Regions from separate parts of the Cronobacter sakazakii genome, predicted to be linked through region 2. Evidence: predicted binding sites of a transcription regulator. Region 2 holds the regulator's gene; each other region holds the start of a gene.
The links. Region 2 encodes sigma-54, which starts transcription at its own class of promoters, with help from an activator protein. Its sites were predicted from a motif close to GTTGGCACANNTTTCGCTNT; they were not measured.

Region 1: a site for sigma-54 is predicted at 3,891-3,910, ahead of glnA (glutamate--ammonia ligase). Genes of this name have one in related genera too.
Region 3: a site for sigma-54 is predicted at 4,106-4,125, ahead of glnK (P-II family nitrogen regulator). Genes of this name have one in related genera too.
Region 4: a site for sigma-54 is predicted at 4,611-4,630, ahead of hypA (hydrogenase maturation nickel metallochaperone HypA). Genes of this name have one in related genera too.

The regions. Positions count from the first base shown of each region.
Region 1 is NZ_CP011047.1:1,040,802-1,046,230, forward strand. Features, by position in the region: gene glnG (nitrogen regulation protein NR(I)) at 1-1,136, opposite strand, end outside; gene glnL (nitrogen regulation protein NR(II)) at 1,145-2,194, opposite strand; gene glnA (glutamate--ammonia ligase) at 2,394-3,803, opposite strand; gene typA (ribosome-dependent GTPase TypA) at 4,182-5,429, shown strand, end outside.
Region 2 is NZ_CP011047.1:578,841-584,269, forward strand. Features, by position in the region: gene lptC (LPS export ABC transporter periplasmic protein LptC) at 1-173, shown strand, start outside; gene lptA (lipopolysaccharide ABC transporter substrate-binding protein LptA) at 142-699, shown strand; gene lptB (LPS export ABC transporter ATP-binding protein) at 706-1,431, shown strand; gene rpoN (RNA polymerase factor sigma-54) at 1,527-2,966, shown strand; gene hpf (ribosome hibernation promoting factor) at 2,989-3,276, shown strand; gene ptsN (PTS IIA-like nitrogen regulatory protein PtsN) at 3,359-3,844, shown strand; gene rapZ (RNase adapter RapZ) at 3,909-4,763, shown strand; gene npr (PTS phosphocarrier protein NPr) at 4,760-5,032, shown strand; gene mtgA (monofunctional biosynthetic peptidoglycan transglycosylase) at 5,044-5,429, opposite strand, start outside.
Region 3 is NZ_CP011047.1:4,266,531-4,271,959, reverse strand. Features, by position in the region: gene CSK29544_RS20265 (Lrp/AsnC family transcriptional regulator) at 1-340, shown strand, start outside; gene CSK29544_RS20260 (SmdA family multidrug ABC transporter permease/ATP-binding protein) at 398-2,173, shown strand; gene CSK29544_RS20255 (SmdB family multidrug efflux ABC transporter permease/ATP-binding protein) at 2,166-3,944, shown strand; gene glnK (P-II family nitrogen regulator) at 4,176-4,514, shown strand; gene amtB (ammonium transporter AmtB) at 4,546-5,429, shown strand, end outside.
Region 4 is NZ_CP011047.1:3,474,465-3,479,893, reverse strand. Features, by position in the region: gene flhA (formate hydrogenlyase transcriptional activator FlhA) at 1-854, opposite strand, end outside; gene hypE (hydrogenase expression/formation protein HypE) at 947-1,957, opposite strand; gene hypD (hydrogenase formation protein HypD) at 1,954-3,075, opposite strand; gene CSK29544_RS16550 (HypC/HybG/HupF family hydrogenase formation chaperone) at 3,075-3,353, opposite strand; gene hypB (hydrogenase nickel incorporation protein HypB) at 3,344-4,216, opposite strand; gene hypA (hydrogenase maturation nickel metallochaperone HypA) at 4,220-4,570, opposite strand; gene hycA (formate hydrogenlyase regulator HycA) at 4,804-5,268, shown strand; gene CSK29544_RS16530 (4Fe-4S dicluster domain-containing protein) at 5,351-5,429, shown strand, end outside.

The DNA.
Region 1 (5,429 bases), 460 kb from region 2:
TGAATCAGCACTTCCTGGCCCGCGGCCATCACGGTGAGCCAGCGGCAGGTATTCTCCAGCTGACGCACGTTGCCGGGCCATGCGAGACGCGTCAGCGCGGCTTCCGTCTCCGGGTGCAGCTGTTTGGCTTCCACACCCAGCTCGCGCGCCGCTACCTGCAGGAAATGGCGCGCCAGACGCGGGATATCCTCGCGGCGCTCGCGCAGCGGCGGCAGATGCACGCGGATAACGTTCAGGCGGTGGAATAAATCCTCGCGGAATTTTCCTTCCTGAACGCGCAGCTCCAGGTTCTGATGCGTCGCCGCGATAATGCGCACATCCACTTTTACTGGCGCATAGCCGCCGACGCGGTAAAACTGACCGTCGGCCAGCACGCGCAGCAGACGGGTCTGCACATCCAGCGGCATGTCGCCGATTTCATCAAGAAACAGCGTGCCGCCGTCAGCCTGTTCGAAACGGCCCTGACGAATCTGGTTTGCGCCGGTGAACGCGCCTTTCTCGTGCCCGAACAGCTCCGATTCGATAAGGTCTTTGGGAATGGCCGCCATATTCAGCGCGATAAACGGCGCTTTGACGCGCGGGCTGTGGCGGTGCAGCGCATGCGCCACCAGCTCTTTACCGGTGCCCGATTCGCCGTTAATCAGCACGCTGATGGAGGAGCGGGAGAGGCGGCCGATAATGCGAAACACATCCTGCATCGCCGGCGCTTCGCCGATGATGTCGGTGGTCGGGCCGAAAACCTGCGCGCTGCGCGGCTGCTGTTGCTCCTGGTAATGGCTGATGGCACGTTCGACCAGCGCCACCGCCTCGTCAATATCAAACGGCTTTGGCAAGTAATCAAACGCGCCCTGCTGATAGGCGCTCACCGCGGCGTCGAGATCGGAATGCGCGGTCATAATGATGACCGGAAGCATCGGATGACGCTGTTTTATCTGCTTTAACAGCGTCAGGCCGTCCATGCCCGGCATACGAATATCCGACAGCAGTACGTCCGGGGTTTTTGTGCTCAGCGCGTCCAGCACCTCGTTACCGCTTTCAAAGGTGGTGCAGCTTAAGCCTGCTCCGGTGAGCGCGCGCTCAAGCACCCAGCGAATGGAGCTATCGTCATCGACGATCCAGACAATCCCTCGTTGCATAATCACCTCTATTTCCGAATAGGCAGGAAGACCGAGAATTCGGTATGGCCTGGCCAACTGTTAAATTCGATTTTTCCCGAATGCTGATCGATAAGATTTCGGGCGATGGACAGCCCCAGCCCGGTGCCGCCCTCGCGGCCGCTGACCATCGGGTAAAACAGCGTATCCTGCAGATGCGCCGGGATGCCTGGCCCGTTGTCTTCCACGTCGATACGGGCGGCCAGGCGGTAGCGCACGCCGTGCAGCGTCAACTGAAACGCGGTGCGGGTGCGCAGCGTGATCTCGCCGCCGTCCTCGCCCAGCGCCTGGAGCGCGTTACGCACGATATTCAGCAGTACCTGTTCTATCTGGTCCGGGTCGTGGGTAAATTCCGGCAGGCTCGGATCGTAGTCGCGCAGAAGCCGAACGTTTTCCGGCAGTTCCATGGAGACCAGCTTCACCACGCGCTCGGCCACTTTATGGATGCTTTCGGTGACGTGCATGCCCGGCTGCTGCGGCCCTAACAGGCGGTCCACCAGGTTACGCAGGCGGTCGGCCTGTTCAATGATGACTTTGGTGTATTCCGTCAGCGACGGGTCGGGCAGGGCGCGGCTCAGCAATTGCGCTGCGCCTCGCAGGCCGCCGAGCGGATTTTTGATTTCATGCGCCAGGCCGCGTACCAGATCGCGCGCGGCGACTTGCTGGGCATGCTGGAGCTGTTCCTGGCTTAAACGCCGCTGATTATCCATCGGGGCCATCTCCAGCAGGATCAGGCCATCCGGCAGACGTTGCGCCGTCAGGGAAAGAATGTGTGAGCGGCCATCAATGACCAGCGTCACTTCGTTATCGGTAAATCCCTGGCCCGCGTTCAGGCTCTCCTGCATCAGGCTGATATTCAGGGAAAAATAACTCAGCAGCTCCGGGAGTGGCGTGCCGTAAAGCTTACGTGAACTTTGCGCGAGCAACTGCTGCGCCGCCGGGTTGGCGTAATGCACCGCCAGCTCGTCGTCGACCAGTAAAATGCTATTGATTAATGCGTTAAGGATCTGCCCAGCATCGGGCAGCGTGCCTGTTGCCATTCAGCAGTCCCCCAGGGTTTGCACCATTTTAGTGCATTATAGCGTTTTAACGCTAAAAAGGGCGTTAAAACCGGTTTCGGGTGGTGAAAAAAGCCCATCCGAAGATGGGCTAAAGTTTCCACGGCAACAAAAAAACATTCGCGGATTTCACGCAGTGGCGACAACCTGAAATCCGCTGGCTATCAACATCAATAAATCATTACACGCTGTAGTAGAGTTCGAACTCTACCGGGTGCGGCGTCATGCGAACGCGGTCGTTCTCTTCCATACGAAGCGCGATGTAAGCATCGATCGCATCGTCAGTGAACACGCCGCCTGCGGTCAGGAACTCGCGGTCTGCGTCCAGCGCCTGCAGGGCTTCTTCCAGAGAACCGGCAACCTGCGGGATCTCTTTCGCTTCTTCCGGCGGCAGGTCATACAGATTTTTGTCCATCGCTTCGCCCGGGTGGATCTTGTTCTTGATGCCGTCAAGACCGGCCATCAGCAGGGCAGCGAAGCACAGGTACGGGTTAGCCGCCGGGTCCGGGAAGCGCACTTCGATACGACGCGCTTTCGGAGACGCAACCACCGGGATACGGATAGACGCAGAGCGGTTACGCGCGGAGTAAGCCAGCATTACCGGCGCTTCGTAGCCTGGTACCAGACGCTTGTAAGAGTTGGTGGTCGGGTTAGACAGGGCGTTGATGGCTTTGGCGTGTTTGATTACGCCGCCGATGTAATACAGCGCCTGCTCAGACAGACCCGCGTATTTGTCGCCAGAGAACAGGTTGGTGCCGTTCTTGGACAGAGACATATGGCAGTGCATACCGGAGCCGTTATCGCCGAACATTGGTTTCGGCATAAAGGTCGCGGTTTTGCCGAAGCGGTGCGCGACGTTATGCACGACATATTTGTAGATCTGAATTTCGTCCGCTTTCTTGGTCATGGTGTTGAAGCGGGTCGCCACTTCGTTCTGACCGGCGGTGGCCACTTCGTGGTGGTGCGCTTCAACGACCAGGCCCATCTCTTCCATGGTCAGACACATCACAGAACGGATGTCCTGAGAAGAGTCAACCGGCGGAACCGGGAAGTAACCGCCTTTCACGCCCGGACGGTGGCCTTTGTTGCCGCCTTCGTATTTGGTGGAGGAGTTCCATGCGCCTTCGATGTCGTCAATCGCGACATGAGAGCCAGAAATGGTGCTTCCGAAGCGGATGTCGTCAAACAGGAAGAACTCAGGTTCCGGCCCGAACAGGACGGTGTCGGCGATACCGGTGGAGCGCAGGTACTCTTCTGCGCGCTTGGCGATGGAGCGCGGGTCGCGATCGTAGCCCTGCATAGTGCCCGGCTCGAGGATGTCGCAACGAATAATCAGAGTAGGTTCTTCGTAGAACGGGTCAATGACAGCGGTGGAGGCGTCCGGCATCAGCACCATGTCAGATTCATTGATGCCTTTCCAGCCACCGATGGACGAGCCATCGAACATTTTACCTTCTTCGAAGAAGTCGGCGTTCACCTGGTGGGCTGGGATGGTGACGTGCTGTTCTTTACCTTTAGTATCAGTGAAGCGCAGATCCACAAACTTCACTTCATGTTCATTCAGCATCGTCAGAACGTGTTCAGCGGACATACTTAACTCTCCCGGATTTGTCATTGTCGTCGTGGTAACGAGGTCTTCAGTACTTATTAAAATTGGCGTTGCCGCCCTGAATTCTTTAAAGCGAAATCTGTGCCAACTTTCAAATTCCCCCAAAAAGGCGCTATGATGCGCGTCATAGTGCAAAAGGGCTGCACCACGATGGAGAGATTGCACCAATATAGTGCCTGTGTGTAAAAAACAAGCACTGTGTTGGTGCAATTTACGTTTAATAGCCCTTTTACCGCTGCGTGAAAAGGATCACAAAGCTTGGCGACAACACTTGTTTGCGTCAGATGATTGTGATCCTGTTTAGTCCTTCGATTAATACGTGTACAATAACGCGCTATTTCTAATGCCTGAGGCAAAGTTGTGATCGAAAAATTGCGTAACATCGCCATCATTGCGCACGTTGACCATGGTAAAACGACCCTGGTTGACAAGCTGCTGCAGCAATCCGGTACGTTCGACGAGCGTGCTGAAACTCAAGAGCGCGTGATGGACTCCAACGATTTGGAGAAAGAGCGTGGGATTACCATCCTCGCGAAAAACACCGCGATCAAATGGAATGATTACCGTATCAATATCGTTGATACCCCAGGGCACGCCGACTTCGGTGGTGAAGTTGAACGTGTAATGTCCATGGTTGATTCCGTGCTGCTGGTGGTTGACGCATTTGACGGCCCCATGCCGCAAACGCGCTTCGTGACCAAAAAAGCATTTGCCCATGGCCTGAAACCTATCGTGGTTATCAACAAAGTTGACCGTCCGGGCGCGCGTCCTGACTGGGTTGTGGATCAGGTGTTCGACCTGTTCGTCAATCTCGACGCGACCGACGAGCAGCTGGACTTCCCTATCGTTTACGCGTCCGCGCTGAACGGTATCGCAGGTCTGGATCACTCTGATATGGCGGAAGATATGACCCCGCTGTACCAGGCGATCGTCGACCATGTACCGGCACCGGACGTTGACCTCGACGGCCCGCTGCAGATGCAGATCTCCCAGCTGGACTACAACAACTACGTTGGCGTCATCGGCATCGGCCGCATCAAACGCGGTAAAGTGAAGCCGAACCAGCAGGTCACTATCATCGATAGCGAAGGCAAAACCCGTAACGGTAAAGTCGGTAAAGTGCTGGGCCACCTGGGTCTGGAGCGTATCGATACCGATCTGGCGGAAGCTGGCGATATCATCGCTATCACCGGTCTTGGCGAGCTGAACATCTCCGACACCATCTGCGATCCGCAGAATGTCGAAGCGCTGCCGGCGCTGTCCGTTGACGAGCCGACCGTTTCTATGTACTTCAACGTCAACACCTCTCCGTTCTGCGGTAAAGAAGGTAAATACGTTACCTCTCGTCAGATCCTTGACCGTCTGAACAAAGAGCTGGTGCACAACGTGGCGCTGCGCGTTGAAGAAACCGAAGACGCTGACGCGTTCCGCGTGTCTGGCCGTGGCGAACTGCACCTGTCTGTTCTTATCGAGAACATGCGTCGTGAAGGTTTCGAACTGGCGGTTTCCCGTCCGAAAGTTATCTTCCGCGAAATCGACGGCCGTAAACAAGAGCCGTTCGAGAACGTGACGCTGGACGTTGAAGAACAGCACCAGGGTTCTGTGATG
Region 2 (5,429 bases):
AGATCAACCTGGTCACCCAGGACGTTACCTCTGATACGCTTGTTACTCTTTACGGCACCAGCTTTAATTCCAGCGGCCTGAAAATGCGCGGGAACCTTCGCAGCAAAAATGCCGAGCTGATTGAAAAGGTTAGAACCTCCTATGAAATCCAGAATAAACAAACTCAGCCTTAATCTCGTACTCACCAGTACGCTGCTGGCGGCAGGCTTCCCGGCGTTCGCGCTGACGGGCGATACCGAACAGCCTATTCACATTGAATCTGACCAGCAGTCTCTGGACATGCAGGGTAACGTGGTCACGTTTACCGGCAACGTCGTGGTGACGCAGGGTTCGATCAAAATCAACGCCGATAAAGTTGTCGTGACGCGTCCTGGCGGCGAGAAAGGTAAAGAAGTGATTGACGGCTATGGCAATCCGGCCACGTTCTATCAGATGCAGGACAACGGCAAGCCGGTGAAAGGCCACGCCGCCAAAATGCACTATGAGCTGCAAAACGACTTTGTGGTGCTGACCGGCAACGCCTATCTTGAGCAGCTCGACAGCAATATCAAAGGCGACAAAATCACCTATCTCGTGAAAGAGCAGAAAATGCAGGCGTTCAGCGAGAAAGGCAAACGCGTCACCACCGTACTGGTGCCGTCGCAGCTGCAAAATAAAGACGGCACCTCTCAGGCGCCAGCCCAGAACAAGAGTAACTAAACCCTTATGGCAACACTCATTGCGAAACACCTGGCGAAAGCCTACAAAGGCCGCCGCGTAGTGGAAGATGTCAGCCTGACGGTGAATTCAGGCGAGATTGTCGGCCTGCTTGGCCCGAACGGCGCGGGTAAAACCACGACATTCTATATGGTGGTGGGCATCGTGCCGCGCGACGCGGGCGATATCATCATTGATGATGAAAATATCAGTCTGCTGCCGCTGCACGCCCGCGCGCGTCGCGGTATCGGCTATCTGCCGCAGGAGGCGTCGATCTTCCGCCGCCTGAGCGTCTATGACAACCTGATGGCGGTCCTGCAAATTCGTGACGATCTCAGCACCGAGCAGCGTGAAGATCGCGCCAAAGAGCTGATGGAAGAGTTTCACATCGACCATCTTCGCGATAGCCTCGGCCAGTCGCTCTCCGGCGGTGAACGTCGCCGTGTGGAGATCGCCCGCGCGCTCGCGGCGAACCCGAAGTTTATCCTGCTGGATGAGCCGTTCGCCGGTGTCGACCCGATTTCGGTTATCGACATCAAACGCATTATCGAGCATCTGCGCGACAGCGGCCTCGGCGTGCTGATTACCGACCACAACGTGCGTGAAACGCTGGCCGTCTGCGAACGCGCCTACATCGTAAGCCAGGGCCACCTGATCGCCCACGGCACGCCTGATGAAATCCTGCAGAACGAACAGGTTAAACGCGTATACCTTGGGGAAGAGTTCAGACTCTGATAGGGTAGGGCAACAGGCAGAAACGGCGCGCGACCCGGCGCGCCCTGCTGCACAGGTCTTTTTGACGTTTACACCTGAGGATTTTTGCTCTGAATATGAAGCAAGGTTTGCAACTAAGGCTTAGCCAACAGCTCGCCATGACGCCGCAGTTGCAGCAGGCCATCCGCTTGTTGCAATTGTCCACGCTGGAGCTTCAGCAGGAGCTGCAACAGGCGCTGGAGAGTAATCCCCTGCTTGAACAAACCGACATTCACGACGAAATTGCCACTCAGGAAACGCAGGACAGCGAAGGGCTGGACACCGCCGAAGCGCTGGAGCAAAAAGAGATGCCGGACGAACTGCCGCTTGACGCCAGCTGGGACGAAATCTACACCGCGGGTACGCCTTCAGGCACCGGCACCGACTATATCGACGACGAACTGCCCGTTTATCAGGGCGAAACCACCCAGAGCCTGCAGGATTACCTGATGTGGCAGGTGGAGCTGACGCCGTTTTCCGATACCGATCGCGCCATCGCCACGGCGATCGTCGACGCGGTGGATGATACTGGCTATCTCACCGTGACGGTGCAGGATATTCTCGACGGCATGGGCGACAGCGATGGTGATATCGGCCTCGAAGAGATCGAAGCTGTACTGAAGCGCGTTCAGCGTTTCGATCCGGTCGGCGTCGCCGCCCGGGATCTGCGCGATTGCCTGTTGATCCAGCTTTCGCAGTTTAGCGCCGAAACGCCTTTTCTTGCCCAGGCGCGCCAGATAGTCAGCGATCACCTCGACCTGCTGGCCAACCATGATTTCCGCAGCCTGATGCGCGTTACGCGCCTTAAAGAAGATGTGCTCAAAGAAGCCGTTAATCTGATCCAGTCGCTCGATCCGCGCCCCGGCCAGTCGATCCAGACCGGCGAGCCGGAATATGTTATTCCCGATGTGCTGGTGCGCAAGCATAACGGCCGCTGGACGGTCGAGCTTAACGCCGACAGCATTCCCCGGCTTAAAATCAATCAGCAGTACGCCGCCATGTCCGGCAGCGCGCGCAATGAATCCGACAGCCAGTTCATCCGCAGCAACCTCCAGGAAGCCAAATGGCTTATCAAAAGCCTGGAGAGTCGTAACGACACGCTGCTGCGCGTCAGCCGCTGTATCGTCGAACAGCAACAGGCGTTCTTTGAGCAGGGCGAAGAGTATATGAAGCCGATGGTGCTGGCGGATATCGCGCAGGCGGTCGAGATGCATGAATCCACCATCTCCCGCGTCACCACGCAAAAATATCTGCACAGCCCGCGCGGCATCTTTGAATTAAAGTATTTTTTCTCAAGCCACGTGAACACCGAGGGCGGCGGCGAAGCCTCGTCCACGGCTATCCGCGCGCTGGTGAAAAAGTTGATTGCAGCGGAGAACCCCGCGAAACCCTTAAGCGACAGCAAGTTAACGTCTATGCTGTCAGAACAGGGGATCATGGTGGCCCGCCGTACCGTTGCGAAGTATCGAGAATCTTTATCCATACCGCCGTCAAACCAGCGCAAACAGCTGGTCTGACCCAACCGATAAGGAAGACACTATGCAGCTCAACATCACAGGACAAAACGTCGAAATCACTGAAGCGTTGCGCGAATTCGTTAACACCAAGTTCGCCAAGCTGGAGCAGTATTTCGAAAGGATTAATCAGGTCTATATTGTGCTGAAGGTGGAAAAGGTGACGCAGGTCGCCGACGCCACCCTGCATGTGAACGGCGGGGAGCTGCATGCCAGTTCGGAAGGGCAGGATATGTACGCCGCCATTGACGGTTTGATTGATAAACTGGCGCGGCAGCTCACTAAACACAAAGATAAACTGAAACAACATTAATTGTCCGGGCGTTTCGCTGGGACATCGGCGGCTCGTGGCCCGTGCGGCGAGCCGTCGCACCAGAAAACGCTTAGGTGAAATTATGATGAATAATGATTCGGCTCTGCCATTGAGCAATGTATTAAACCAGGAATGCACTCGCAGCGGCGTACACTGCCAGAGCAAAAAGCGCGCCCTGGAAATTATCAGCGAGCTGGCGGCAAAGCAGCTCAGCCTGCCGCCGCAGGTCGTTTTTGAAGCGATCCTCACGCGTGAGCGGATGGGCAGTACCGGCATCGGCAATGGCATCGCCATCCCGCACGGCAAGCTCGAAGAAGATACGCTGCGTGCCGTTGGCGTTTTCGTCCAGCTCGAAACGCCTATCCCTTTCGACGCCATTGATAACCAGCCCGTCGATTTACTTTTTGCGCTGCTGGTGCCGGCGGATCAAACCAAAACGCATCTGCATACGCTCTCTCTGGTGGCGAAGCGGCTGGCGGACAAAACGATTTGTCGCCGTCTGCGCGCCGCGCAAAGCGATGAAGAGCTCTACCAGATAATCACTGAAACCAGTGAAGAGAATGAATGACCGTGCCGACAGGCACAATCCAGGAGGCGCCGGTTACCCGGTCTGAAGTGTGGAGAAACAGCAGATGGTTCTGATGATCGTCAGTGGACGTTCAGGGTCAGGGAAATCGGTCGCCCTGCGTGCACTGGAAGATATGGGGTTCTACTGCGTCGATAACCTGCCTGTCGTGCTGCTGCCTGAACTGGCGCGCACGCTTTCGGAAAGGCAGATATCCGCCGCGGTGAGCATTGATGTTCGCAATATGCCGGAATCCCCGGAGGTGTTTGAGCAGGCGATGAACAACCTGCCGGACGCGTTCTCTCCGCAACTGCTGTTCCTCGACGCCGATCGCAACACGCTTATCCGCCGCTACAGCGATACGCGTCGTTTGCATCCGCTCTCCAGCAAAAATCTCTCGCTGGAAAGCGCCATCGATGAAGAGAACGATCTGCTGGAGCCGCTGCGCTCGCGTGCGGATCTGATCGTCGATACCTCGGAAATGTCGGTGCATGAGCTGGCGGAGATGTTGCGTACGCGCCTTCTTGGCAAGCGCGAGCGCGAACTCACGATGGTGTTTGAATCGTTCGGCTTTAAACACGGCATTCCTATCGACGCCGATTACGTTTTCGACGTCCGTTTCCTGCCGAACCCGCACTGGGACCCGAAACTGCGTCCAATGACCGGCCTCGATAAGCCCGTCGCGGCGTTTCTCGACCGCCATACCGAAGTGCATAACTTCATCTACCAGACCCGCAGCTACCTGGAACTCTGGCTGCCGATGCTGGAAACCAACAACCGCAGCTATCTCACCGTCGCGATTGGCTGCACCGGCGGTAAACACCGCTCTGTTTATATCGCCGAACAGCTGGCGGATTACTTCCGCTCGCGCGGCAAGAACGTTCAGTCCCGCCATCGCACGCTGGAAAAACGCAAATCATGACCGTAAAACAGACCGTTGAAATCACCAACCGGCTCGGGATGCACGCCCGCCCGGCCATGAAGTTGTTTGAACTGGTGCAGAGCTTTGACGCGGAGGTGTTATTGCGTAATGAAGCGGGCACGGAAGCGGAAGCCAGCAGCGTTATCGCGCTACTGATGCTGGATTCCGCCCAGGGCGGGCATATTGAAATTGAAGCCACCGGCCCGCAGGAAAAAGAAGCGCTGGCGGCCGTCATCGCGCTGTTTAACGCAGGCTTTGACGAAGACTGACCGCCCAGCCCTCAGCGCAGCTTATGCTGCGCCATAAACCCTTCCCCACCGAGCTGGCGCATCTGGCGCAAAATCCACTGCTGACGCGCACGCACGTAGCCTGACGGCGCACTCGCCTTATAGCGCAGCGGGTTAGGCAGCACCGCCGCCAGTAGCGCCGCTTCGGATGCCGACAGGCGGCTGGCGGGCTTATTGAAATAGCGCTGTGACGCCTCTTCCACGCCAAACACGCCGTCGCCGAATTCTGCGATATTCAGATAGACCGTCAGAATGCGGCGCTTGCTCCAGACGGTTTCAATGCCGAGCGTTAAGCCCGCCTCCAGCCCTTTTCGCAGCCAGCTGCGTCCGTCCCATAAAAACAGGTTTTTGGCCGTTTGCTGCGACAGCGTGGACGCCC
Region 3 (5,429 bases), 820 kb from region 2:
GCTTGAAGATGACGGCTATATTATTAAGCGCGTCGCGCTGCTCGACCCGGAAAAACTCGGCCTCGGCCTCACCGCCTTTATGCTGATCAAAACGCAGCATCACAGCAGCGACTGGTACAGTCAGTTTGTCGCGGTGGTGGAGGAGATGCCGGAAGTGCTCGGTTTCTGGCGCATGGCGGGCGAATACGACTACCTTATGCGGGTACAGGTGGCCGATATGAAAAGCTATGATGACTTTTATAAACGTCTGGTCAACCGGGTGCCGGGGCTGTCAGATGTCACGTCGAGCTTCGCCATGGAGCAGATAAAATACACCACGGCCCTGCCGCTTAAGCGCTGAACCGTCTGGCTCGCCACGACGCCCGCGCTTTATCATCAGACCAATCAGGAATTTCGCGTGCGATTATTTGCTCAGTTAAGCTGGTATTTTAGCCGGGAGTGGCGTCGCTACCTCGGCGCGGTTGCCCTGCTTATTGTTATCGCCATTCTGCAACTGGTGCCGCCAAAAGTGGTGGGCTACGTTGTCGACGGCGTCACTCAACACCACTACACCACGCGCCAGGTGCTGCTGTGGGTGGGCCTGCTGGTGGTGATTGCGATAGTGGTTTATCTGCTGCGCTACGTCTGGCGTGTGTTGCTTTTTGGCGCGTCCTATCAGCTTGCCGTTGAACTGCGGCGCGATTTTTACCGCCAGCTCAGCCGCCAGCATCCGGAATTCTATCTGCGCCATCGCACCGGTGATTTGATGGCGCGCGCCACTAACGATGTCGATCGCGTGGTCTTCGCCGCCGGCGAGGGCGTGCTGACGCTGGTCGATTCACTGGTGATGGGCTGCGCGGTGCTGGTCATCATGTGTACGCAGATCAGCTGGCAGCTCACGCTGCTGGCGCTGTTGCCGATGCCGGTGATGGCGATTGTCATCAAGCGCTACGGCGATCAGCTACATCACCGCTTCAAAGCCGCGCAGGCGGCGTTTTCGTCGCTGAATGACAGAACGCAGGAGAGCCTGACCAGTATCCGCATGATTAAAGCGTTCGGCCTGGAAGACAGACAGTCGGCGCTGTTTTCTGAAGACGCGCGCGATACCGGCGTGAAAAACCTGCGCGTGGCGCGCGTGGACGCTCGTTTCGACCCGACGATTTATATCGCGATTGGCATGGCGAACCTGCTGGCCATCGGCGGCGGCAGCTGGATGGTGATGAATGGCACGCTGACGCTCGGCCAGCTCACCAGCTTTACGATGTATCTGGGCCTGATGATCTGGCCAATGCTGGCGCTGGCATGGATGTTTAACATTGTCGAGCGCGGCAGCGCGGCGTACAGCCGCATTCGCGCGCTGCTGGCGGAGGCGCCGGTAGTGAAAGATGGCCAGGCGTCGCTGCCCGCCGGGCGCGGTGTGCTGAACGTGGCTATCCGCGAATTCCGCTATCCACATGCCGCGCGCGATACGCTGCGTAACGTGCAGTTCACGCTGAAACCCGGCCAGATGCTGGGGCTGTGCGGCCCGACCGGTGCCGGCAAAACCAGCGTGCTGTCGCTTATTCAGCGCCATTTCGATCTCGACGCAGGGGAGATTACGTTCCATAACGTCTCGCTTGACCGCGTGCATCTGGATGACTGGCGCGGGCGGCTCGCCGTCGTCAACCAGACGCCGTTCTTATTCTCCGACACGGTCGCCAGCAATATTGCGCTCGGCAAGCCGGACGCCACGCAGGAAGAGATAGAACAGGCGGCGAAACTCGCCTGCGTGCATGACGATATTCTGCGTCTGCCGCAGGGGTATGACACGCAAGTCGGCGAGCGCGGCGTGATGCTCTCCGGCGGGCAGAAGCAGCGCATCTCTATTGCCCGCGCGCTGCTGCTGGAGGCCGAAATTCTGGTGCTGGATGACGCGCTCTCCGCCGTTGACGGGCGTACTGAACATCAGATTCTGCATAACCTGCGCCAGTGGGGCGAAAACCGCACGGTTATCATCAGCGCGCACCGGCTGTCGGCGCTGACCGAAGCCAGCGAAATTCTGGTGCTGCAACACGGCCAGGTGGCGCAGCGCGGGCGTCATGAGGCGCTTGCGGCACAGCCCGGCTGGTACCGGGATATGTATCGCTATCAGCAGCTCGAAGCGGCGCTGGACGACGCGCCGGAAGAGAACGACGAGGAGGCGCTGAATGCGTAATACCGTAAAAAGCTGGCCGACGCTGAAACGTTTGCTGGCGTATGGCTCGCCGTGGCGTAAACCGCTCGGCGGCGCGGTGCTGATGCTGTGGGTGGCCGCCGCGGCGGAAGTGACCGGCCCCGCGCTCATCAGCTATTTCATCGACAACCTGGTCGCGAAAAACCAGCTGCCGCTGGGGCTGGTGGCCGGGCTGGCGTTCGCGTATGTGCTGCTGCAAATCCTCGCCGCCGGGCTGCACTACTGGCAGGCGCTGCTGTTTAACCAGGCGGCGGTGGGCGTGGTGCAACAGTTGCGTACCGATGTGATGGATGCTGCGCTGCGCCAGCCGCTCAGCGCGTTCGACACGCAGCCGGTGGGGCAGCTGATTTCGCGCGTCACTAACGATACCGAGGTGATCCGCGATCTCTACGTCACGGTCGTGGCGACGGTGTTGCGCAGCGCCGCGCTTATCGGCGCGATGCTGGTGGCGATGTTCAGCCTCGACTGGCGCATGGCGCTGGTTGCTATCACTATCTTCCCGGCGGTGCTGATCGTCATGATGATTTATCAGCGCTACAGCACGCCGATTGTGCGCCGGGTGCGAACTTATCTGGCGGACATTAACGACGGCTTTAATGAAGTCATCAGCGGGATGAATGTCATCCAGCAGTTCCGCCAGCAGACGCGTTTTGGCGAGCGCATGAACGCCGCCAGCCATTCGCACTATCTGGCGCGAATGCAGACGCTGCGCCTGGACGGCTTTCTGCTGCGCCCGTTGCTGAGCCTCTTTTCCGCGCTGGTGCTGTGCGGCCTGCTGATGCTGTTCGGCTTCACCGCCGTCGGGACGATTCAGGTGGGGGTTCTCTACGCGTTTATCAGCTATCTGGGCCGCCTGAACGAGCCGCTGATTGAACTCACCACCCAGCAGTCGATTTTGCAGCAGGCGCTGGTGGCGGGCGAACGTGTGTTCGAGCTGATGGACAGGCCGCGCCAGGATTACGGCCACGACGACCGCCCGCTGACGAGCGGCGCGATTGAGGTGGATAACGTCTCATTTGCCTATCGCGACGATCAGCTGGTGCTGAAAGACATTTCGCTCTCGGTGCCGTCCCGTCACTTCGTGGCGCTGGTCGGTCACACCGGCAGCGGCAAAAGCACGCTCGCGAGCCTGCTGATGGGGTATTATCCGCTCAGCAGCGGCGAAATCCGCCTCGATGGCCGACCGCTCGCCTCGCTCAGCCACGGCGTGCTGCGTAAAGGCGTGGCGATGGTGCAGCAGGATCCTGTCGTGCTGGCCGATTCGTTCTTCGCGAACGTCACGCTCGGGCGTGATATCGACGAAGCGCGCGTCTGGGAAGTGCTGGAAACGGTACAACTGGCCGAGCTGGCGCGCGGCATGAGCGAGGGCATCCATACCCGCCTTGGCGAGCAGGGCAATAATCTCTCCGTCGGGCAGAAACAGTTGCTGGCGCTGGCGCGCGTACTGGTGGATGCGCCGCAAATCCTTATCCTTGATGAGGCGACGGCGAATATTGATTCCGGCACCGAGCAGGCGATTCAGCACGCGCTGGCCGCTATTCGGCCGCACACGACGCTGGTGGTTATCGCGCATCGCCTCTCAACGATCGTGGAAGCCGACACCATTCTGGTGCTGCATCGCGGGCAGGCGGTAGAGCGGGGCAGCCATCAGGCGCTGCTTGAGGCGCGCGGACGCTACTGGCAGATGTATCAGCTCCAGCTTGCGGGTGAAGAGCTACAGGCCGCCGCGAAAGAGGAGCCGCTCAGCGCCTGATGCACCAAAATCAGGCGTTCTGCTAACACGCATCCTTAGTGGTGCAAAAATGTAACGCACCGTGCACTCGCATGGTGCGTTTTTCTTTTCTGCTTTGCGATCCCTTCGTTTCATCCCGCTTCCTTGCCGCAGTTTTTGCCGTCGCCGCACGCTTTTCTATTCCTGGCACGCCACTTGCTTTATCAGATCATCTTCGCTGCCGAATTACCCATTTCTGACTGGAGGGGATCTATGAAGCTGGTTACCGTGGTAATCAAACCGTTCAAACTGGAAGACGTGCGTGAAGCACTCTCCACCATTGGCATTCAGGGGCTTACCGTCACCGAGGTGAAAGGGTTCGGGCGCCAGAAAGGCCATGCCGAGCTTTACCGCGGCGCCGAATACAGCGTGAACTTCCTGCCGAAAGTAAAAATCGACGTGGCTATCGCCGACGATCAGCTGGATGAAGTGATCGAGGTGGTCAGCAAGGCCGCGTGGACCGGAAAAATTGGCGACGGCAAAATTTTTGTCGCCGAACTGCAACGCGTGATTCGTATTCGTACCGGCGAAGCCGACGAAGCGGCTCTCTGATTTCTGGCCAACCGTAACAGGAATGCACAAGATGAAACACACAGCTTTCAAATCGGGTTTCGGCCTGCTTGCTCTTCTGCCGGGTATTGCCCTGGCGGCGCCCGCGGTGGCGGATAAAGCCGATAACGCCTTTATGATGATCTGCACCGCGCTGGTGCTGTTTATGACCATCCCAGGCCTTGCGCTCTTTTACGGCGGTCTAATCCGCGCGAAAAACGTGCTCTCGATGCTGACGCAGGTGTCCGTCGCGTTCGCGCTGGTCTGCGTCCTTTGGGTGGTCTATGGCTACTCGCTGGCGTTCGGCAGCGGCGGCAGCTTCTTTGGCAATGTCGACTGGCTGCTGCTGAAAGGCATTAAAATCACCGACCTGATGGGCACCTTCTATCAATACATTCACGTAGCGTTCCAGGGCTCCTTCGCCTGCATCACCGTGGGGCTTATCGTCGGCGCGCTGGCGGAACGCATCCGCTTCTCGGCCGTGCTTATCTTCGTGGCGGTGTGGCTCACCTTCTCCTATGTGCCGATTGCGCATATGGTCTGGGGCGGCGGCCTGCTGGCGTCTCACGGCGCGCTGGATTTCGCGGGCGGTACCGTGGTGCACATTAACGCGGCGGTAGCAGGTCTGGTGGGCGCGTATCTGGTTGGCAAACGCGTTGGCTTCGGCAAAGAAGCGTTTAAACCGCATAACCTGCCGATGGTCTTTACCGGCACTGCAATCCTTTATTTCGGCTGGTTCGGCTTTAACGCCGGCTCTGCCAGCGCCGCCAACGAAATCGCGGGTCTGGCGTTTGTGAACACGGTTGTTGCAACGGCGGCGGCTATCCTTGCCTGGGTCTTTGGCGAATGGGCGCTGCGCGGTAAACCGTCGCTGCTGGGCGCGTGTTCCGGCGCCATTGCCGGTCTGGTGGGCGTAAC
Region 4 (5,429 bases), 1.6 Mb from region 2:
TAAGGCGCGAGATCGTCGCGCTGGTGCAGATTCACCAGCAGCATTTCGCGCGAGCTGAACACGCGCGCCGAGAGGGTGCCTTTCTCCTGCACTTCGCTCTGATCGTGCAGCGGCGCGGCTTCATCGACATAGTGCGTGGAGTAAATCGTCAGTTTGCCTTTGCGCGCCGCCGGCAGGACGATACTGATGGAGTCGATGCTGAAATAGCGGTGGATCTCATGCGAAATCTCGGTCACCAGCTCGTCGAGATGCAGTTTGGAGAGCACCGCGTTAGTGATGGCGACCAGAATGCGAAAGTCGTCGCGCTCCCGGCACAGCAGCGCGTAATCCTGGCTGTTGCCAAGCCGCGTCTGGATTTGCTCCGCCGCGACGCTCACGATTTGCGTCAGCGTCTGCAGCCGGGAAAACTCTTTTTCGCTAAAGCTTTCGGGCGTGTCGCGAATAAACTCGCAGCCGCCGAAAATATGGCCTTCGGCGGCGAGCGGGGCCAGGCAGTAGTAGCCAAAGGCCGGGTAGAGCGGGAGTGCCGCAAGCTGCGGCCAGGTCTCGGCGAATTCGTCATACTGGCAGTGCAGCACTTCGGGGCGCGAGAGCAGCCGACGCACCGGGCCGTGAGAGAGCACCGTTTCGTCTTCATACGTCACAGCATTGCCGACGCTGTCGACGCTGTAAAAACAGGTACGCTGATGTTTCGGGTGATACAGCAGAATGTTAACCCGATCCGCCATGCCGGAGGCGTTAAGCAGCGATTTCAGCGCCTCCGCCAGCGCGCAGAGATCGGGCTGGCGCATCAGAGTGCGAGTGATGTCGAACAGCCCTTGCTGGCCGAGATCGCTCATGGGTGTGTATGACATTGGCTCATCCAGAATGCGTTCGCAACGTGCAGAAACGTAAATCAATATTGTAGGCACAGCCTGTTTATCAGGTTCTTGCGCAAAAACAGGGTTTAGCAGATCCGGGGTAAAGGTTCGCTATGCGGCAGATCAAGCGTGCGCTTCACGCCGTAAATCCCGGCGAGCCGCACGCCTTTTTGCGCCACGACCTCACCGATAATGGCCGCATCCTGCCCCAGCGGATGCGCACGCAGTGCTTCCAGCACGTGTTGCGCCGCCTCGCGCGCCACGCCTATCACCAGTTTGCCTTCGTTGGCGAAATTCAGCGCATCCAGCCCGAGCAGCTCGCAAACGCCGCGCACGGCGGGTTTCAGCGGCAGCGCGCGCTCCTGTAATTCGATCCCACAGCCCGCGCTTGCCGCGAACTCGTGTACCACGGCGTTAACGCCGCCGCGGGTGGCGTCGCGCAGGGCTTTCACGCCAGGCACGGCGCGTAATTGCTGAATCAGCGGCGAGAGCAGGGCGCAGTCGCTTGCAAGCTCTCCTTCAAGCCCCAGTTGTTCTCGCAGGTTGAGAATCGTCGCGCCGTGATCGCCAAGCGTGCCGGAGACCAGCAGCACGTCGCCGGGCGCAAGCTGCTGCGCGCCCCAGTGAATATCCGCAGGGATAGCCCCAAGCCCGGCGGTATTGATAAAAAGCTTATCCGCCGCGCCGCGAGGCACCACTTTGGTGTCGCCGGTGACTATCTGGATGCCCGCCGCGCGCGCCGTCGCGGCCATACTGTGGGCGACTTTCTCAAGCGTCGCCATTGCCAGCCCCTCTTCAAGAATAAACCCGCAGGAGAGCCAGCGCGGAACGGCACCGCTCACCGCGACATCATTGGCCGTGCCGCAAACTGCGAGCTTGCCGATGTCGCCGCCGGGGAAAAACAGCGGGTCGATAACATAGCTGTCGGTGGAAAACGCCAGCCGGTCGCCAGCTGCCGTCAGTTCGGCGAGCGGCAGACGCGCCTGATCTTCCTGCTCCGCCAGCCACGGGTTTGCAAACGCCTGCATAAACAGGCGGTCGATCAACTGCTGCATCGCCTGGCCGCCGCTGCCGTGGGCGAGGGTAATGGTGTTCATGCGTCGCACTCCTCTGAACGATACTGATACCAGGCGGCGCAGGCTCCTTCCGAGGAGACCATCAGCGCGCCGAAGGCGTTTTGCGGGTTACAGTGAGCGCCAAAGAGCGGGCACTGGGCGGGTTTACAGCGACCGGTCAGCACCTCGCCGCAGCGGGCGTCGGGGGAATCGTTGACTTGCTGTGGTGCGGGCGCGAAATGCGCCTCGGCGTCAAAGGACTGAAACGGCGCGCGAAGCCGCACGCCGGAGTGGTTTATCACGCCCAGTCCGCGCCATTCGCTGTCGCCCTCGACACAAAACACCGTGTCGATCGCCTGCTGCGCCGCCGGGTTGCCCGCGTCCGGCACCACGCGGCGGTACTGGTTTTCCACGCGGCTTTCTCCGGCGATGCGCTGTTCAACCAGCATCAGCACGCCCTGTAGCAGATCCAGCGGCTCAAAACCGGCCACCACCAGCGGGCGCGCGAAACGCCCGGCAATGAAATCATACGGATGCGTGCCGATCACCATGCTGACGTGCCCCGGCGCCAGGAACGCGTCGATCTGGTTATCCGGCTGCTCCAGCAGGCTTTGCAGCGTCGGGATAAGCGTAATGTGTTGGCAGAAAAAGTAAAAATTGCGTACGCCGCGCGCTTTCGCCTGGATAAGCGTCAGCGCTGTGGCGGGCATGGTGGTTTCAAAGCCTAAGCCGAAAAACACCACCTCGCGCGCCGGGTTCTGCCCGGCGATCTTCAGCGCGTCCATCGGCGAATAGACGATACGCACGTCCGCGCCTTCGGCTTTGGCCTGGAGCAGCGAGCCGTTTTTACCGGGCACACGCATGGCGTCGCCGAAGGTGCAGAAGATAACGCCGGGGCGGCGGGCGATTTCGGTCGCGTTGTCGATGCGTCCCATCGGCAGCACGCAGACCGGGCAGCCGGGGCCGTGGATAAACTCAACATTTTCCGGCAGCAGGCGGTCGAGGCCAAATTTAAAAATAGCGTGGGTGTGGCCACCGCACACTTCCATAATGCGCAGCGGTTTCTGCGCCGTGTGGCTTAAGCGCGGCGCGCGTTCGCACAGCCGGTCAATCAGGCGCATCACGCGTTCCGGGTTGCGGTATTCATCGACATAACGCATCAGCGGTTCTCCTCGCCATACAGCAGCGCGCCGACATCCGGCTCTACTTCAAACATGGTTTGCAGCGCCTCCAGCGTCTCGCGCGCCTCGCGCTCGTTAATCAGGCTCATGGCGAAACCGACATGCACCAGCACCCACTGGCCGAGGCGCGGCTGGCCGTTCTCGTCCTGCGTGCCTACCAGCGTTAAGTCAACGTCGCGCCGCACGCCGCACACCTCGACGCGCGCGAGATTGCCGGTGAGCAGTTCACAGATTTGCCCCGGAATGCCTATGCACATCGCTGTTCCTCCAGCCAGGCGAGCCACGCGCTCATGCCGTCGCCGCGCGTGGCGGAGACCAGCAGGATAGTGATGTTCGGGTTGACCTCGCGCGCGTACGCCATGCATTTCTCAACGTCGAAGTTCAGGTACGGCAGCAGGTCGATTTTATTAAGCAGCATCAGCGAGGCGGCGGCGAACATATGCGGGTATTTGAGCGGCTTATCTTCGCCTTCGGTTACCGAGAGCACCGCCACTTTGTGGCGCTCGCCGAGATCAAATCCCGCCGGGCAGACCAGATTGCCGACGTTTTCAATAAACAGCACGCCGTTATCGGCAAGCGGCAGCCGCGCCATCGCGTCCTCGACCATCTGCGCGTCGAGATGACACCCTTTGCCGGTATTGACCTGAATCGCCGGCGTACCGGTGGCGCGAATACGCTCGGCGTCGTTTACCGTCTGCTGATCGCCTTCGATAACGGCGCAGGGCGTGGTGTCGCGCAGGCGTTTAAGCGTTTCGGTGAGCAGCGTTGTTTTGCCGGAGCCGGGGCTGGAGACCAGGTTCAGCGCCAGCTGGCCGCGCGCGGCGAGACGCTGGCGGTTGCGCTGCGCAATCTGGTTATTTTTATCGAGCACATTGATTTCAATCTCCACCATTTTGCGCTGGCTTAAGCCGGGCTCATGGGTGCCCGCCTCGCCGAGGCCGTAATTGAGAGAACCATCCGGTGCCTCGTCAGGGGTAAACGCGTTCACGTTTATGCTGGAGATGGGGGCCGTGACACGCGGCGCGGCGGCAAAGGGGGCGGCGCGAAACGGCGAATGCGGGTTGTGCTCATCGCCTTCTATATAAAGGTTGCCGTGCTGGCAACCGCAGGTCGTACACATCTTCTACTCCTGTTCTATTTCGAGACGCTTGATTTGCACGCTGTCATCGGCATCGATGCGCAGATCCGCGCTGTGACAATGCGGACAGCGGCGTACCAGCATCGTGAGTAACTCGACATTGCGTTGGCACTGCGGGCACCAGCACTGCGCCTCCTGCTGGCTTAAATGCAGCGTACAGCCTTCGGCGCGGGTGTCGCGGCACGCCAGATCAAAGCAAAACTCCAGCGCGCCGCGCTCAACGCAGGAGAACGCGCCGATTTCCAGCCACACGCCAGTGACTTTTCGTGCGCCACGCTGCTGCGCCTGTTGTTCAATGATTTCTACTGCCCGCTGGCAGAGGGTAAGTTCATGCATAACGCCTCCGGTACGCTTTGCGTTTGCGAATGCCACAGGCAATGCAATAACGGTGCCAGCGCATGAGAGGCGCTGCGGGAGGCTGTCGCGGCGGGTGTCGAGGCTGTCGAAATGACACGTCATGACAGACGTTAAAACGTGACGTTTAAGAATAAATCATTAAAAAACAGCAAATTAAAAAATGGCATGGTTCCTGCTAAAGACGGGTATCTCTGTTAAATGAGCCAATAACCATGATCCTTTCCGAATTAAGCCAGAAGGCGGAATTTATCGCCGATCGTCACCGCGCGTTACAGACGCACTGGCACACCTACTGCAACACGCTGGTCCAGGCCATTACGCTGTCGCGCCAGAAGCTGCATCACTCGCTCGGCTGCGAGCCGCAAAACGGGCTGTGCTTCTTTCTCTTTGAGCATTTCGCCATCCGCGTGGAGCAGGCCGAAGGCTTTCACTGCCGCACCATTAACTATCTGATAGCCCGCCGCGACGGCAGCGAAGAGACGCTGCTCGCCACCGCGCAGCTCGACGCAAAAGGCCTGCTGGATGGCGTTGTGGATATCCGCGACCGCGAGCGGGTGCTGGCGCACTATCTCGACAAAATCGGCGCGCTGGTCGACGGACTCTATGACGCCGTGCAGCAGGATACGCCGCTGCGCATCAGCGAGATCCTGGCGGCCCGCGACGCGTCGTCACATTAACCGGGCGAGGTGTCGCTGACTGTCGAAATCGTCCGTCGTCGTCACTTTTCGTCAAAAATGTCCATCACCTGAGGAACACCTGGTGAACCGTTTTATCATTGCCGACTCCACGCTCTGCATCGGCTGCCACACCTGTGAGGCCGCCTGTTCGGAGACGCACC